Regions from separate parts of the Undibacterium sp. Ji83W genome, predicted to be linked through region 1. Evidence: riboswitches for the same ligand, from Rfam matches in the RefSeq annotation. Region 1 holds a riboswitch; the other holds the start of a gene.
What was found. A riboswitch is a leader RNA that binds a small molecule or an ion and turns the genes downstream of it on or off. The one in region 1 is predicted to bind thiamine pyrophosphate.

Region 2: another riboswitch for thiamine pyrophosphate. It lies ahead of ACO0LD_RS01165 (TonB-dependent siderophore receptor); the one in region 1 lies ahead of thiC (phosphomethylpyrimidine synthase ThiC).

What each region holds. Positions count from the first base shown of each region.
Region 1 is NZ_JBMPOZ010000033.1:16,773-24,737, reverse strand. It holds gene thiS (sulfur carrier protein ThiS) at 296-496, opposite strand; gene thiC (phosphomethylpyrimidine synthase ThiC) at 499-2,412, opposite strand; TPP riboswitch at 2,499-2,600, opposite strand; gene ACO0LD_RS29940 (tetratricopeptide repeat-containing diguanylate cyclase) at 2,670-4,805, opposite strand; gene ACO0LD_RS29935 (EAL domain-containing protein) at 4,881-7,965, opposite strand, start outside.
Region 2 is NZ_JBMPOZ010000001.1:246,737-254,701, reverse strand. It holds gene ACO0LD_RS01180 (hypothetical protein) at 1-375, shown strand, start outside; gene ACO0LD_RS01175 (TetR/AcrR family transcriptional regulator) at 763-1,314, shown strand; gene ACO0LD_RS01170 (CPBP family intramembrane glutamic endopeptidase) at 1,478-2,230, shown strand; gene ACO0LD_RS01165 (TonB-dependent siderophore receptor) at 2,387-4,543, opposite strand; TPP riboswitch at 4,601-4,700, opposite strand; gene rarD (EamA family transporter RarD) at 4,761-5,657, opposite strand; gene ACO0LD_RS01155 (cobalamin-binding protein) at 5,751-6,665, opposite strand; gene panC (pantoate--beta-alanine ligase) at 6,665-7,504, opposite strand; gene ACO0LD_RS01145 (segregation and condensation protein A) at 7,544-7,965, opposite strand, start outside.

The sequences.
Region 1 (7,965 bases):
CAAACTACATGCTTGTTTTATCAACTGAAACCCATCCCCACCCTAACCCTCCCCTTGAAGGGGAGGGAATTCTCTCAGTCTTCTTTAGGTTCTTCTTGATTCACATATCGCCAGATATGTTCCATCACAGCATCGTAGGTTGGGCTACGCTTTATCAGCCCAACACTCACCCGACGATCAACAAACATATTTATTGCAAAGCTCAATTACGAGATGATTTTTTGGCATTTTATTTAAGTTCGTAGCGACAATTTAGGCCCAGCGTTGGGCTGATGAAGCGTAGCCCAACCTACACTCATCCACCGCCAATAGCGCGCACCACATCAACCTTGTCATCGACTCGCAACTGGTAGTCTCCCCATTGCGACTTCGGAATAATCTGCCGATTCACCGCCACCGCAATCGCCTGTTGCGACAGATTTAGTTCTGCGATCAGATCAGCCAGCAGCGCACTCGCCAGTTGCCGCTTTTCTCCATTAAGCTGTATATCGACCATGGCTATTGCTTTTTATAAATTTCCGCGCCGGATTTGATGAACTCTACCGCTTTGACTTCCATGCCTTTCTTCAAAGCCTGTATCTCGCTGATACCTTGCGCATTGGCATAGTCTCGTACTTCCTGTGTAATCTTCATCGAGCAGAAATGCGGGCCGCACATGGAGCAGAAGTGGGCGACCTTGGCAGAATCCTTGGGCAATGTCTCGTCATGGAATTCACGCGCCTTGTCGGGATCGAGGCCGATGTTGAACTGGTCTTCCCAGCGGAATTCAAAACGTGCTTTGGACAAGGCATTGTCGCGTATCTGTGCACCGGGATGACCTTTTGCCAGGTCGGCTGCATGGGCGGCGATTTTGTAAGTGATGATGCCATCTTTGACATCGACCTTGTTTGGCAAGCCCAGGTGTTCTTTCGGTGTCACATAACACAGCATGGCTGTACCATACCAACCGATTTGTGCAGCACCTATGCCGGAGGTGATGTGGTCATAGCCAGGGGCGATATCAGTCGTCAATGGGCCCAGGGTATAGAACGGCGCTTCATGGCATTGTTCCAGTTGCAGGTCCATGTTTTCTTTGATGAGGTGCATGGGCACGTGGCCGGGGCCTTCTATCATGACCTGTACATCATGCTTCCAGGCGATCTGTGTCAGTTCACCCAGGGTTTTCAATTCACCCAACTGCGCTTCATCATTAGCATCATAGATGGAACCCGGACGCAGGCCGTCACCCAGACTGAAGGACACGTCATAGGCTTTCATGATTTCGCAAATATCTTCGAAATGCTCGTACAGGAAACTTTCTTTATGATGCGCCAGACACCATTTCGCCATGATGGAACCACCGCGTGACACGATGCCGGTCAGGCGTTTGGCTGTCATTGGCACATATTGCAGGCGCACGCCCGCGTGGATAGTGAAGTAATCAACACCCTGCTCAGCTTGCTCGATCAGCGTATCGCGGAAGATCTCCCAGGTCAGATCTTCTGCCTTGCCATTCACTTTTTCCAGAGCCTGATAGATAGGCACGGTACCGATAGGCACGGGAGAATTGCGGATGATCCATTCACGGGTTTCGTGGATGTGCTTACCAGTCGACAAATCCATGACATTGTCGCCACCCCAGCGTATTGCCCAGGTCATTTTTTCAACTTCTTCTCCGATGGAAGAAGTGACTGCAGAATTGCCGATATTGGCATTGATCTTGACCAGGAAATTACGGCCTATGATCATAGGTTCGATTTCCGGGTGATTAATGTTGGCAGGGATAATCGCACGACCACGGGCGATTTCTGAACGCACGAATTCTGGCGTGATTTCTGCAGGGATTGCAGCACCAAAAGACTGGCCAGGATGCTGGCGGCCCATGACTTCTGCGAGCTTGCTGCCCATGGGGCCGGAAGCTTTCAGGTTTTCCAGATATTCGCGACGACGCAGGTTTTCGCGGATGGAAACAAATTCCATTTCCGGTGTGATGATGCCCTGGCGAGCATAGTGCATCTGCGAGACATTCTTGCCTGCCAGCGCACGGCGAGGCAAGCGTTTCAGATTGAAACGCAGTTCAGCCAGCTTGGGGTCATGCAGACGGGCGATGCCGTATTCAGAGCTCGGGCCAGCCAGTTCTTCAGTGTCATTACGCTCGGCTATCCACGCACCACGTACAGATGCCAGGCCAGAACGGATATCGATTTTTACTTCAGGGTCAGTATAAGGGCCAGAGGTATCGTAGACATAGATAGGCGGGTTTTTTTCCGAGCCAAACATGGCTGGCGTATCAGACTGGCTGATTTCGCGCATGGGTACGCGAATATCGGGGCGGCTGCCCTGTATATAAGTTTTGCGGGAATTCGGCAGTGGCTGTATGGCTGCCTCGTCTACCGTGGCGGTAGCGGACAAGAATTGCGGGTTGGCGTTCATTTTGGCTCCTTTGCTTTGTTGGCATGGAGCCAGCAAAGGAGTTTCCAAAACAGGTGCGCGCACAGATCAATACATAATACAGGCGGCACAAACTTCGGCAGCTTCCCTTCGCTGGCATTATCCAGATCAGGTTCGAGGGTATTTCTCACCCGCCAACAAGATTGATGGCAGGACCCCTAGCATTTTTCTTCGGGTTCTGAAATAACTCCAGAACCGCGACGACGGCAGATTATACGACTTTTTTAAACCCAAGTGCTTTATTTAATGTCGCTGGCCAATTCCGCATCTTGCATTGTTGATGACGCGGCAAGATTGCTTTCCGGCAGTTTCACTGGCCCATGCACTTCTACCAACTCGACCATACCAGCCTTGATGGCCGCAGACAAATCATGATCAAGTACAGGTAAGGCTTCTTCATAGGCGATCAGTAATTTGCTGACGCCATAGGCCCGGTTGCGACCATTGACCTTACCCAGATAAAGTGCCATGTCGGCAATTTGCAAGGCTTTCTCCCAATTACAGACGGTTTCTGGCAAACCGGAAAATGGCAGGCTGATGAAACCTGCGGTCAGGGTAACGGGCACATTTTCCCCATCAACCTTGACACTCTCTTCACCTATGCTGCGCAAGATACGTTCTACCAAACTCTTGAGTTGTGCAGGATTGGAGCGCGGGGAATAAATCAAAAACTCTTCTCCACCCCAGCGCAATACCATGTCGCTATCGCGCACCGAGCTGCGCAAACGGCGCGCCACTTCTATCAGGACAGCATCACCGGTTGCATGGCCAAAGCTGTCATTGATATTTTTAAAGTGATCGATATCCATGAGGATTAAACAGTCTGGATTATCCAGTGCATCTTCGCGTCTTTCACCTTCTGGCAATATGGCCCTGCCCTTCATCATATCGACGAAAGAGCGGCGATTGTATAAGCCTGTGAGTGGATCACGCACTGCATGAAATTCCAGTTGCTCATTCACTTCGCGCAATTTTTCATTGGTCTTGCGTACCCGTCTGTACAAGAAAAAGACGACCACACCCACCATCACCATGATGATGGCAGCCAGCGTCAACACCACTTGCTGTAACTGGCGGTTTTTGATGTCGGCATCCTTGAGCTGGTTTTCACGCGCCAGCAATTCAATCTGTTTCTGTCTTTGCTGGGCATTGAATTGTTCCTGCAAGGTCGCTACGGCGCGCGCGCGGTCAGAGCGGAATAATTCGTCACTGAGCTTTTGCTGTTCGCGCACGATTGCCAGCGCTTCTTTATACATATCAGCGGCTTCATACATATTACCGATTTCACTGAGCAGGTTTTCGACATCCGACTTGGAACCTGTCTCCATGAAAAACTTCTTGGCTTCGTTGATGTAGCCTATACCCTGGGAAAATTTCTTTTGTCCAGCCAGGGCAAATCCTATATTCGCTTTGGCGATAGCTATTGCAAAAGGGTCATTAATGGCCTGGGCTTTTTCCAATGAAAAGCGAGCCGCACGCTCAGCCTCGGCGAACTTGCGCACATGTAGATAATAGTCAGCAATATTACCCAGCGCTGTTGCTGCCACGGCAGGCATGCCAGCTTCCGTGGATATCTGCAATACTGTCTTGTAAGCTTCCAAGGCTTCATCATGACGCCCCAAGTCTATCAAGGCCAGGCCACGTGCCATTTGCAATGATGAAATTATCTTGGGCGACTCTATTTTAGGTTGCATCGCCAATGCATCATTAGCGGTTTCCAAGGCTTTTTCAGCATTGTGCATATTCAGGTATAGCCTGGCGATGGATTCCATGCGGTACATCTTGGCCTGGGCACTTCGTCTTGGTATCTGATCTGCCAGCTTCAAGGCTTCGAGAAAGTACGGCAGGGATTTATCAAAATTACCTATCGCCAGTTGCACCATGCCGAAAGCAATATTCAGGCGCATGAGCACTTCCGCATTTTTTGAATCACGCAGGCTTTGCTGTATATCATTGAGCTTCACCAGCGCCATGGCAAACTTGCCTTGATCCAGCATCTGAAAGGCTACGCCCAACAAAGCCATATTGATCATGTCATTGTCATTTTGTGACCTGGCCAGTTGCAGCAACTCGGTATTGGCGGCATCGGCTTCCTTGATCTTGCCGGCGTCATACAAGATGCCTATCAGCGTCTTCAAGACTTCGGCGCGCAAGACATAATCTGCATCCTTGCCTAATTTGTCTTTGTATTCCTGCAGTTGTTTAAGTGCGGCGGTATTGTCACGGTCAGACAGCGTATGTATTGCTTCTATCTCGGAAAAGTCAGGTTTAGGCTTGGTTTGTGCATGTGCCATCGTGTTCATGCATAGCAAGACGATAGCCAGCAAACCCAGTAGCAGACTGGTGTGCCATTTTGGTAGTTGAAGCTGCAACATGCAAGCCCTCATTGATCAATCCATGTCTCTAATAATTTTTATCAAGGCTGCAGCAAACTGCTACAGTCCCAGGCTTTATTTACCTGTCTGATCCAGGAATACGCTGCCTACTTGCGACAATATTTCATCTTCCAGCTGTTGTGCCGGTATTGGTTTACTCAAGTAGAAGCCTTGCAGGATATCGCAGGATTGGGCACGCAAAAATTCCAGTTGCTCACGCGTTTCCACCCCTTCGGCCACCACTTCCAGCCGCAGGCTGTGTGCCAGTGCAATGATGCCGGTAACGATGGCAGCATCATCGGCATCACCCGGAATATCACGCACGAAGGAGCGGTCTATCTTGATGATATCGACAGGGAAGCGCTTCAGATAAGACAGCGATGAATAGCCGGTACCAAAATCATCAATGGTCAGCCTGACGCCAAGGCTGCGCAAGCGATCCAGTATGGCCAGCGTGTCTTGCGCATGCTCCATCAGCGTGCTCTCGGTAATTTCCAGTTCCAGCATTTTTGCTGGCAGGCCAGTATCGAACAAGACTTGTTCCACCGTGTTGGCAAAATCCTTTTGCAATAACTGGCTGACAGACAAATTCACTGCAACCCGCAAATGGGACATGCCTTTATCCATCCAGTTGCGCATCTGGGCGCAAGCCGTGCGCAATACCCATTCACCAAGTGCAATAATCAAACCGGTTTCTTCTGCCATCGGTATGAATTCCAGTGGCGACACCATACCACGGGTAGGATGAAACCAGCGTACCAGCGCCTCTGTACCAATGATCTCGCCAGTATCCATGCGTGCCTGGGGCTGATAAAAGACTGCCAGTTCATTACGCTCCAATGCGCGGCGCAAATCATTTTCCAGGCGTACCCGTTCAGAAATCGAATGTTCCATCGCCGCTTCAAAAAACTGGAAGTCGGTATTGGTTTTCTTGGCGCGGTACATGGCGGTATCTGCATGTTTGACCAGGGTGCCAACATCCATGCCATCACTGGGATAAACAGAAATACCTATGCTGGCAGTCACGAAAATATCATGGCTATCGATCTGGAAAGGCTTGGCCAGGGTGCGGCAAATATTTTGTGCAGCCGATGCCGCAGCAGCCGGGTCAGCCAGCTCGCTCAGTACCACGGTAAATTCATCGCCACCCAGACGTGCCACGCAATCGGCATTACGTACGCTGCGACGTATGCGCTGGGCGACTGCGATCAACAGGCGGTCACCTACATCATGACCGAGAGTGTCGTTGACGTTCTTGAACCTGTCCAGATCCAGGAAGAGCACAGCCACCGATTCGACATTCTCCTTGGCCATGGTCAGCCTGCGCCCCAACTGATCAAGGAATTGTGTGCGGTTCGGCAAACCCGTCAGCACATCATTGAAAGCCAGGTGGCGTATGCGTTTTTCTGCCTGATTCGCTTCTATGATGCGGCGCACGCGTTGCGACAGTACGGCAAAATGGATAGGCTTGGGGATATAGTCGCAGGCACCGGCAGCGAAAGCTCTTTCTACCGAACTATTGTCTTCAAGCGCAGTGATCATCAACACCGGTATGCTGCGGCCACGTGGCATTTCCTGTATCAGACTGCAGGCGGTAAAACCGTCCATGACCGGCATGACTGCATCCATGAGGATGACATCGGGCCGCATGCGTTTCAGCATCAGCAAGGCTTGCGAACCATCTGCAGCTTCCTCGACTTTGAAACCATCTCTTTGCAGGGTGTGGCGCAGTGTGCTGCGGGTACTCCGGTCATCATCGACCACCAGCACTTTGGCGACATGGCGGCCATGGCTGACAGCATCATGATCTTCCAGGAATACTTCATTACCCAATTCAGAGGCCACTGCTTCATAGGCTTGATGCAGGCTGCTCAGCAAGGGTGTGATTTCTGACAAATGCCGTTCCAGCGCCAGTTGTTCAACTTCCTTGGCGAACTGCAAAAGATTCGTAGCGCCCAGATTGCCACTGCTACCCTTGATGGAATGCGCCATGGCGCGCACCATTTCAGCATCACCTTGTTGCAAACCCTGATTTAATTGTTCGAGATAGACAGGCGTGTCTTCCAGGAACAGGGATACCGTCTGCTGTAAACCCGGCCCCAGGATATCGCGTAATTTATCAAACACCGCACGGTCCAGCGGGCTATTGTCGAGTGGCTGCAATTGCCCGTCTGGCGGCAGTGCGCGCCCTGCTGCGCCACCATGGGTAAGCCAGCGCTCCAGCTTCTGGCGCAATTCCACTAGCGTAATGGGTTTGGCCAGATAATCATCCATACCTATCGCCAGGCATTTTTCAGCATCGCCACGCTGGGTATTGGCGGTCATTGCTACGATAGGCGTACGTCGGCCCAGGCCGTCTTCATAACTGCGTATCCTGACGGTGGCTTCATAGCCATCCATTTCCGGCATGCTGCAGTCCATGAGTATCAGGTCATAGCGGTTGCGGCGGGCAGCTTCAACAGCTTCCTTGCCGTTGCCGGCAAATTCGCAATGGCAGGCAGAAAGCGAGAGCATGCCTGCAGCCACCATTTGATTGGTACGATTGTCTTCAACCACCAGTACCCGCCATTCCACATGACCACCATTGGAGGGATGGCGTGTCACCTCCATGCTCCTGACGGGCATGTGTGCAGGCGCCCTTACAGCTGTCGTTGCTGCTGTTGCTGTTACCGCAGCGGATGTCTGCACATGAGCTGTGGTCAGCAGTAAATGACGCAAGGCTTCCAGCAGTTTTTCGATGTGTACAGGCTTGCTCAGACAAATTTCTGCAGTTGAGGAATTAACCTCACCCACGCAGCCATTCCGATCCAGCGCCAGCGTACGGATGCCGCTGTAGCGATGATCATTGCGCAAGCGACGCGCCAGTTCTTCGCCATTGTCATCCATGCTGCTGACATCCATGATGACCAGGGAATGTGGCGTACCATCTTTCGCGGCCTGATCCAGCAAAGTCAAAGCCTGCATGCCACTGGCAACCGCATGGCAAGACATGCCGTGACGGGAAAGTTGTTGCAGTAAAAAACTGCGGACGACTTCACTCGGATCAACGATGAATATGCGTTCGTCCTGCAAATCAGCACTGGCACTGTTCAACGCAGGTTTTTCTGTACTGCTGGCATGGCATTGCATGCTAAAGTAAAAATTACTACCCTGATCCGGC
Region 2 (7,965 bases), on a different contig from region 1:
GCTAATTTATTATTTTGCACAATTTATAGCGTAACGCTATTTACTGAAGTTGAAAATTCGCAGCAGCTTCTTTCTTATGCACCTTTTTTACAAGTAATTTATTTGTTCTTGCGTACCAGGTTTGGGAGGAAATTAATTGATCTTTCACCTGTAAACGAATTGAATAAAAAGGTCGCTCCTCCTGCTGTATGGCTGGATTATATGAGTGCATCGTCCATGTTGATTTTAGTTACTTCCATTGGAATTCAATCCACAACAGATGGATTAATTAAAATTCTATTGTTTGTAGTTCAATTAATCTTTGTCCTCTTTGGTGCCTTACCTTTCCTTAACTATTTTTCTTTCAAGAAAAGTGAAGGAAAAGCTGTCGGTTAGCTGTATAGCCTTCATTCGCTCAATCAATATCCTCGCTCGTCGGTTTAACAAAGTCCTGAGCGAGGTATCAGCCGCACTCCATCCTAAGACATTATTTGGCGGCGCATCTAATCGGCACTGAACTCTCGAAGCGCTTAACCCGGGCATTGCAAGCCATCGCCAGTCAGGTTTGCTCGTATCGCTACGAATCCTGAACTCCAGGCTCAGGATCATGTGCAGAAGCCGTTCAAGTCAATTATTCGACTGCCACGCAACAGACAGCACGCTTAAGTTCGGTCGATTGAGTGTGGGTGCCTGGCAGAAAGCCCATTTTTAAAATGTGTCAAAAATAAGTCATTTTCCAATAATTTCACACATGAAACGAATGTTTCATGTAACATTCGTTTCATGAATAGACGAAATGAACTGCGCGACAACGCGCTTAACTACTTTCTGGACCATGGACTGGCCGAGTTATCGTTGCGGCCACTGGCAGAAAAAATCGGGACCAGTGCGCGATTATTAATCTACCACTTTGAATCCAAGGAAAAACTGATCACTGTCGTGATGGAGGAAGTGCGCGCTCGTGTCCAGCAATCGGTGATCAGAATGATGCATGCCATCCAGGGCGAAGCGAGTATGGAGTCGTTCTGGAACTGGATTACCGATAGCGAAAATATTCGCTATGTGCGCTTGCTGTTTGAGGTGCAGGTGCTGGCGCTGCAAAATCCCGCAGTCTACGCGCAATTTCTATCCGATACGAGTTCCAGCTGGCTGGAAGTGCTTGAACATGGCATACCTGAGTCAGCCGACCGCCGCACAATCGCAAGCTTATGCAGCGCTGTGATCGATGGTCTGGTGCTGGATTATATGAGTACAGGCGACCTGGAGCGCACTACCGCCGCATTGAAATTCTTCGTTTCGCTGTTAGGTCAGCACACAAAAAAATTCAAAACATAGGGATCATGAGTCCTATGCTTTTTGGAAGTAAAAACCTGAGAGTCGTCGAGAGGGAAAATAGCAGAAGTCAACTAGATTTCTACGTCCGGTTTGCATAGCATTGACAAAATTTTCAAATGTTTTATCTCACACGATACGCATCAAATACAAGGATATACCCAGTATGAACAAGCTCAACAGCGCCTCAATAAGCGGGACAGAAATAATAACAAATCCAAAGAAATTATTGGCTTCACCCAGACATACTTTGACTTTGTTTGGCATTGTCATGATTTTGCTGGTGGCCGGTGTGCTGAACGTTTCAAACAAGCCTGCCGTTCCCCATGTACCAGATCCGTCTCAAATGATCAAAACCAATTTGATCATGATCGCCATACTCTGGTATTGGGCATTTTTCATTTATAAAGGCATGCAAGGCTATGGCCGTTCGGTTTTGGAATTTTTTGAATTAAAGCTCTTTGCGCCGAATAAATTTATCAGCGATTGTGCCTATGCAGTACTTGCATTCGCGCTTATTTATGCGTTTTCATACGGTGTGCACACTCTCTTGCCTGACCATGCTTCGCAATCCGGCAACCCCATTCTTTCTTCCACACCGACCGGCTTATTGGGAGTCACTGCCTGGATATGTTTATCATTCAGTGCAGGCATATGTGAAGAGATCGTGTTTCGGGGTTATCTCCAGCGCCAGCTTGCAGCAATGACGGGAAATGTCGGCGTTGCCATCTTGCTCCAGGCTATTCTGTTCGGTATCGGACATGCCTATGAAGGCCTTAGCTCGGTAGTGGCAATCGTGCTGCATGGACTAATCCTGGGTATTCTCGCCAAATGGCGAGGCAATATACGTGCTGGCATTATCGAACACGCGGGGTGGGATATTATCGCCGGCTTCGGACTCATAAGTGCAAATTGGTAAAATCGCTGTGACAGATAGCAAGAGCAGCTCGCCGCAAATTAGCCGTATTGCTGTACCCATAATTCAGGCGGCATTCAAGATGTGCAGGCAACAGAAATAAAAAAAGACAGGTTTAAAAACCTGTCTTTTTTATGAAGCGAATCTATCTGGATTCCATCAGAAATCAAATTGTGCCGACAGTTTATAAGTACGCGGCGCACCTGGGAATAAATAGCCACCCAGGGATTGTGTCACATCACGCCAGTAAAACTTGTCCAGGGCATTGTCGATATTGAAGCGCAGGGTAGTGGCTGTACTGCCAATTCGTGTCGCATAACGCGCACCCAGATTCACTACATGGTAGCCGGGCACAGTCACGCTATTGTCCGGGCTGAATGCCTTGCTGCTGGCATATTGCCAGCTTGCATTCAGATTCAAACCCTTGACTTCAGCTACGGCATAATCTGTATAGATCGTCGATTTGAAGCGTGGCACATTCATGACACGCTTGTCGTCCAGACTGCTGATGCCAGTGTTTTGCTGTTTGGCATCCAGCGCAGTCAGGCTGGCACCCAGATTCAGTTGTGATGTCAGCTTGCCTTGGGCTGAGAGTTCCAGGCCAGTGTGCAAGGCTTCGCCATTGCTGACATAGGTATTGCTGCTATTGGTATATTCCAGCGGCTTCTTGATGCGGAAGATAGCTGCAGACAGGCTCAGGTCGCGCTGCACATCTGCCTTTACGCCAAATTCAATTTGCGTGGATTTGCCCGGGTTCAGCATTTTATTTTCATTGCTGGTTCCAAAAGGGGCGATGCCACCATGCTCCAGGCCTTGTGCAAAACTGCCGTAGACAGAAACTTGCTGCGTCGGTTTGAATACCAGCGCTGCCGTCGACAGGAACTTGTTCTGGTCATAGCCAGGATTATCAAACTGCGTGCGCGAGATGTTCAAATGACGCAGACCCAGATGCAGTTTCAGATTGTCTTGCAGACTGATAATGTCTTGTACAAATGCAGACCATTCTTTGTCCGTGCGGCGCAAGAAGACCGGGCCGGTTTTATTTGCCGATGGCATTACGCTGACAGGACGGAACAAATTGCTACTGCCTGCATAGTCATACACATAGTCGCCAAAATAATCTTTACGCTGTGAATTGCTGAGACCAACAGCCAGCTCATGCTGCATACCACCCAGATTGAATTTGCCATTCAGCAGGGCTTGTGTGCCCCACAGTGATTTGGATTCATTGACGCTTTGATAGTCATACACATCATAGTCACCATTCGCGCAATAGCCCGGGTACAGATTGGCTGCACCACAGCCATAAGGAAAGGCGGTGTAGTCATCGCGCTTGAATTCATGCTTGTTGGCAGAGACACTGGCGCGCCAGTCAGCATTGATCTGATATTCAAAACGCAGGCCCAGATTGCTGTTGCGAGTGTCTACTGGTTTTGCCCAGGGCTGGGCATTCAGCATCAGATCCGCAGGAACGCCGCGTGGCAAATCTGTACCATTGAATAATTGAAAGCCAGGTACCGACAATTGTGATTTATGCTGGTAGTCAGCATCGATTTGCAAAAGGGCTTGCGGCGTGATGTGCCAGTCAAATGCAGCAGAAACAAACTGGCGTTGACCATCCGCACCTTTGACATAAGAACGCAAGCGTTCACCCGCTGCATTGATGCGGAAGCCAAACTGCTTGTCGCTGGAATTGTCACTGATATCGGCAGCGCCATACACAGTACCGCGCTCACTGATTTCAAATGTAGCAGAGCGAACGGCATAGCTGGTCGGGCGCTTGGTCACATAATTGATGATGCCACCTGGTGTGCCAAAACCAGCCTGAAAGCCTGCAATACCTTTGAGTATTTCTATGCGTTCCTTGTTTTCCAGTGGGATAGAGGCGTCGCCTGGTATGGCAAAACCGTCCTTGCGATAACTGCTGGAATTATCCAGGGCAAAGCCGCGTATCGAAAATTGCTCAGCATAACCAATGGCGTTATAAGCATCATTGACGCTGGCATCAAACTTCATCGCATCGGTAGTCTGGCGTATGCGCAAGTCTTGCATCTGCGCTGTGCTGAAGGCATTGACAGAGCTGGGCGTATCCAATAGCGCTGCATCAATAAAACCAGTGACCTTGCTGCGTTCGACCTTGGTTTCCGTACCTTTGCTGCCAGTGATCGTCACTTCTGGCAGCGATTTATCATTGCCTGGAGTGCTCTGGGCATAAGCTGACGATAGCAGCAGACAAGCCTGGGCAATGGAAAAGGCAATGACAGTAGGTCGTAATAAGCGTGGGCGTAATACAGTATTGACAGTATTGTTAGACATGGTTTGCTCTTGGTGCGTTGTGGGTGACAGCGCGGGAGCAAACAAAGAAGCAGGAGGAGCCGGGACTTTGCGCTTCCCTTCGCTGGCATTATCCAGATCAGGTAGAAGGGACTCTCTCACCCGGAAACTATTGCTCCCAGGACCCCTAGCGTAGGCTGCAGTTTAACACGAAACCATTAGCACGGCTTTTCCGTGGCTTTTGGGGACGATTTGATGCCTAAATGCCTTGTTTTGCTTCGATTTTGACAGTTCTGAAATTACGCCATAAACCCTCAGCCGAATACACGACCAAAGCTGCCCAGATAGCGATAAAACCTGCCAGTTTATTTGAGTCAAAAGGTTCATGGTATAGCCAGACACCAATCAATAATTGCACCAGGGGCGAGATGTATTGCAATAAGCCCAGTGTCGTCATCGGTATGCGCCGCGCGCCAGCAGCAAACAGGAGCAGGGGGATGGCGGTAATCGGGCCGCTGATGAGTAACAGCATTTTGATATCGACACCGCTGGCGATGAAAGTGTTTTGCCCCTGTACAGTCATCCAGCATAACCATGCAAATGCAAACGGGAAGAGCAGGGCGGTTTCCAGCGACAAGCCTTCAAGTGCACCCAGGGCAGAGGTCTTGCGCAGCAAGCCGTAAGTACCAAAGGTGGTCGCCAGCACCAGGCCTATCCATGGTAAATGGCCCGTCTGTATGGTGAGCCAGGCGACACCCACGGCAGCCAGGGCCACTGACAACCACTGACCAGGGCGCAGTTTTTCACGCAAAAGGACAGAGCCGATCAGGATGTTGACGAGAGGGGTAATGAAATAACCAAGGCTGGCATCAACGATGTGGCCGTGATTGACTGCCCAGATATATACAAACCAGTTGGCGGATAACAGTACTGCACTCAATGCAAATCCAGCAATCAGTTTAGGTTGTTTCGCTGCTACCCTGACCCAGCTCCATTGTTTGCGCCAGGTCAGGACACCGACCAGGAATAGCAGCGACCACAGCATGCGATTCAGAAGGATTTCCAGTGCTGGTACGTCGTGCAGGGCTTTGAAATAGATGGGGAACAGGCCCCAGAGCAAATAAGCGGAGCCTGCAAACAAAATACCTTGGCGCATGAGAAGCAATCAATCAATTGAGCTTGCAGCAGCAAGCAAGACTCACATTATCGCTGCAAAATGAATTGTTTGCTGCGCGTGCCTTGCGCAAGCCTATTTTGCTTTTGCTGCGGCCAGATGCTTGCAGAGTGCTTCTGTACCATCAAGTATGCGCGGCCCGGCTCGGTTCAGCCAGTCACCTTTGACTGCATAGAAATTATTTTTCTTTACGGCTGTCAGGATGGGGTATTGCTTCCAGTCTGCCATGCTGTCGATATTTTCACCGCTGCTGAAGATGACATCAGGGTTCGCCGCCAGCACTGCTTCATTGGTGATCGTGGAACTCAGTTCCTTGAGCTGGCCAAATACATTTTTGCCGCCGCACAGACGTATGGAGTCGGACACCATATGCGTGTCATTGATGGTCATCAATGGCCTGCGTATCATTTGATAATATACGCTGACAGGTGCTGCCCCCGCTGGCAATTGATAAGTCTTGCGCAGATTGTCGAGACGCTGCCTGAACTTTTGTGCATTGGCTTTACCAGTACTTTCTGTGCCAGCCAGTGTCGCCAGTCTTTCTATCGAAGTTGCCACCATTTCAAAATTATGGGGCTCACTTTCAAAGACAGTGATGTGGTTGCTGCGCAATTTATTGGCCAGGATTTTTGCATTGCCAGTACCCCATACAATAACCAAGTCAGGTTTGAGAGCGAGCAAACGTTCCAGATCCAGAGCGAAAATATTACCTATCGACGGCAGTTTTTTTGCAGCTTCGGGGTAGTCACTGTAATCGGTCACTGCGATGATGTTATTTGCCGCACCAGCCTCAAACAGCATCTCGGTAATATGCGGTGCCAGGCTGACGATGCGTTGCGCGGGCTTCTCAACCGTGACCTGGCGTTGTGCATCGTCCAGTACTGTGATGGATGCATGGGCAACAGCAGGTAATGCAAGGCTCCCGACCAGGCCCACGATGAGGCAGCTTGCAAGTGCAACGCTGCCTGTTAGCAATTGCAAGCGGCGCATCAGATTTCCAGATTGTCGATCAGGCGCGTACCGCCCAGCTTGGCGGCAGCTACTACAACCAGCGGTGATTGCTGGGCGATATCACCAGCAGATGGCGGTTGCAGGTCCGCGCGTTTGCGTATGGAGATGTAATCCGGTTTCCAGTTGCGCGCTGCCAGTTTTGCCATGGCCTGACGCTCAAGTTCAAACATATCCAGATGGCCGGCGCGTACTTCTTCCGCGACTTCATTCAAGACTTTATACAAGGCCGGTGCTTCAGCACGTTCTGTTGGCGACAGATACATATTGCGTGAAGACAGGGCAAGACCATCTTCTGCCCTGAAAGTTTCTGCGGCGATGATTTCGGTAGGCAGGGCAAATTGCTTGCTCATATTGCGCACTATCATGAGCTGCTGGTAATCTTTTTTGCCGAAGACAGCAACGCGTGGCTGTACGCAAGAGAACAGTTTTAATACGACGGTGGTGACGCCGGTAAAGAAGCCGGGGCGGAATTCGCCTTCGAGTATATTGCCCAGGTCATCTGGTGGGCGCACGCGGTATTCTTGCGGTTCTGGGTACAAGTCTTTTTCAGTCGGCGCAAACAAGACATACACGCCTTCTTTTTCCAGCTTCTCTACGTCAGCCTGGAAAGTGCGCGGGTATTTGTCGAAATCTTCATTCGGACCAAATTGCAGGCGATTCACGAAAATTGAGGCGACTACAGGGTCACCATGTTTTTTTGCCAGCCGCATCAGGGATAGATGCCCTTCATGCAAATTGCCCATGGTTGGCACAAATGCAGTACGCAATTGTCCGCTCAACTGGTCGCGCAATTCTTCAATGGAGGAAATGATTTTCATGTTACGGCTCTTTAGTGAGGAATAGTTTTATTCTTGCGATCAGGCTGGGGAATAGGCCAGACGCACGTAGATGGGTGCAAAGGCTTCGGCCTGGGTGATTTCTATCAGGGTCTCTTTGGCCAGTTCAAGCAGGGCGACAAAATTCACGACCAGCACCGGCGCACCACGGCTGACATCAAACAGGTCAGAGAATTCTACAAACTTGGATGACTGCAGCTTGCGCAAAATACCTGTCATGTGTTCACGCACCGAGAGTTCTTCTCGGCTGATCTTGTGATGGGCGACGAGAGTAGCACGCTTCAGTACATCAGCCCAGGCAGACTGCAGGTCGGCGATATCAACTTGCGGCCAGTGCAGCACGGTGTTTTGTTCGACAAACACCTGGGCATGCAAAAAGTCACGCCCCAGTTGCGGCACCGCATTCAGGTCATAGGCTGCCAGCTTCATCTGTTCATATTCGA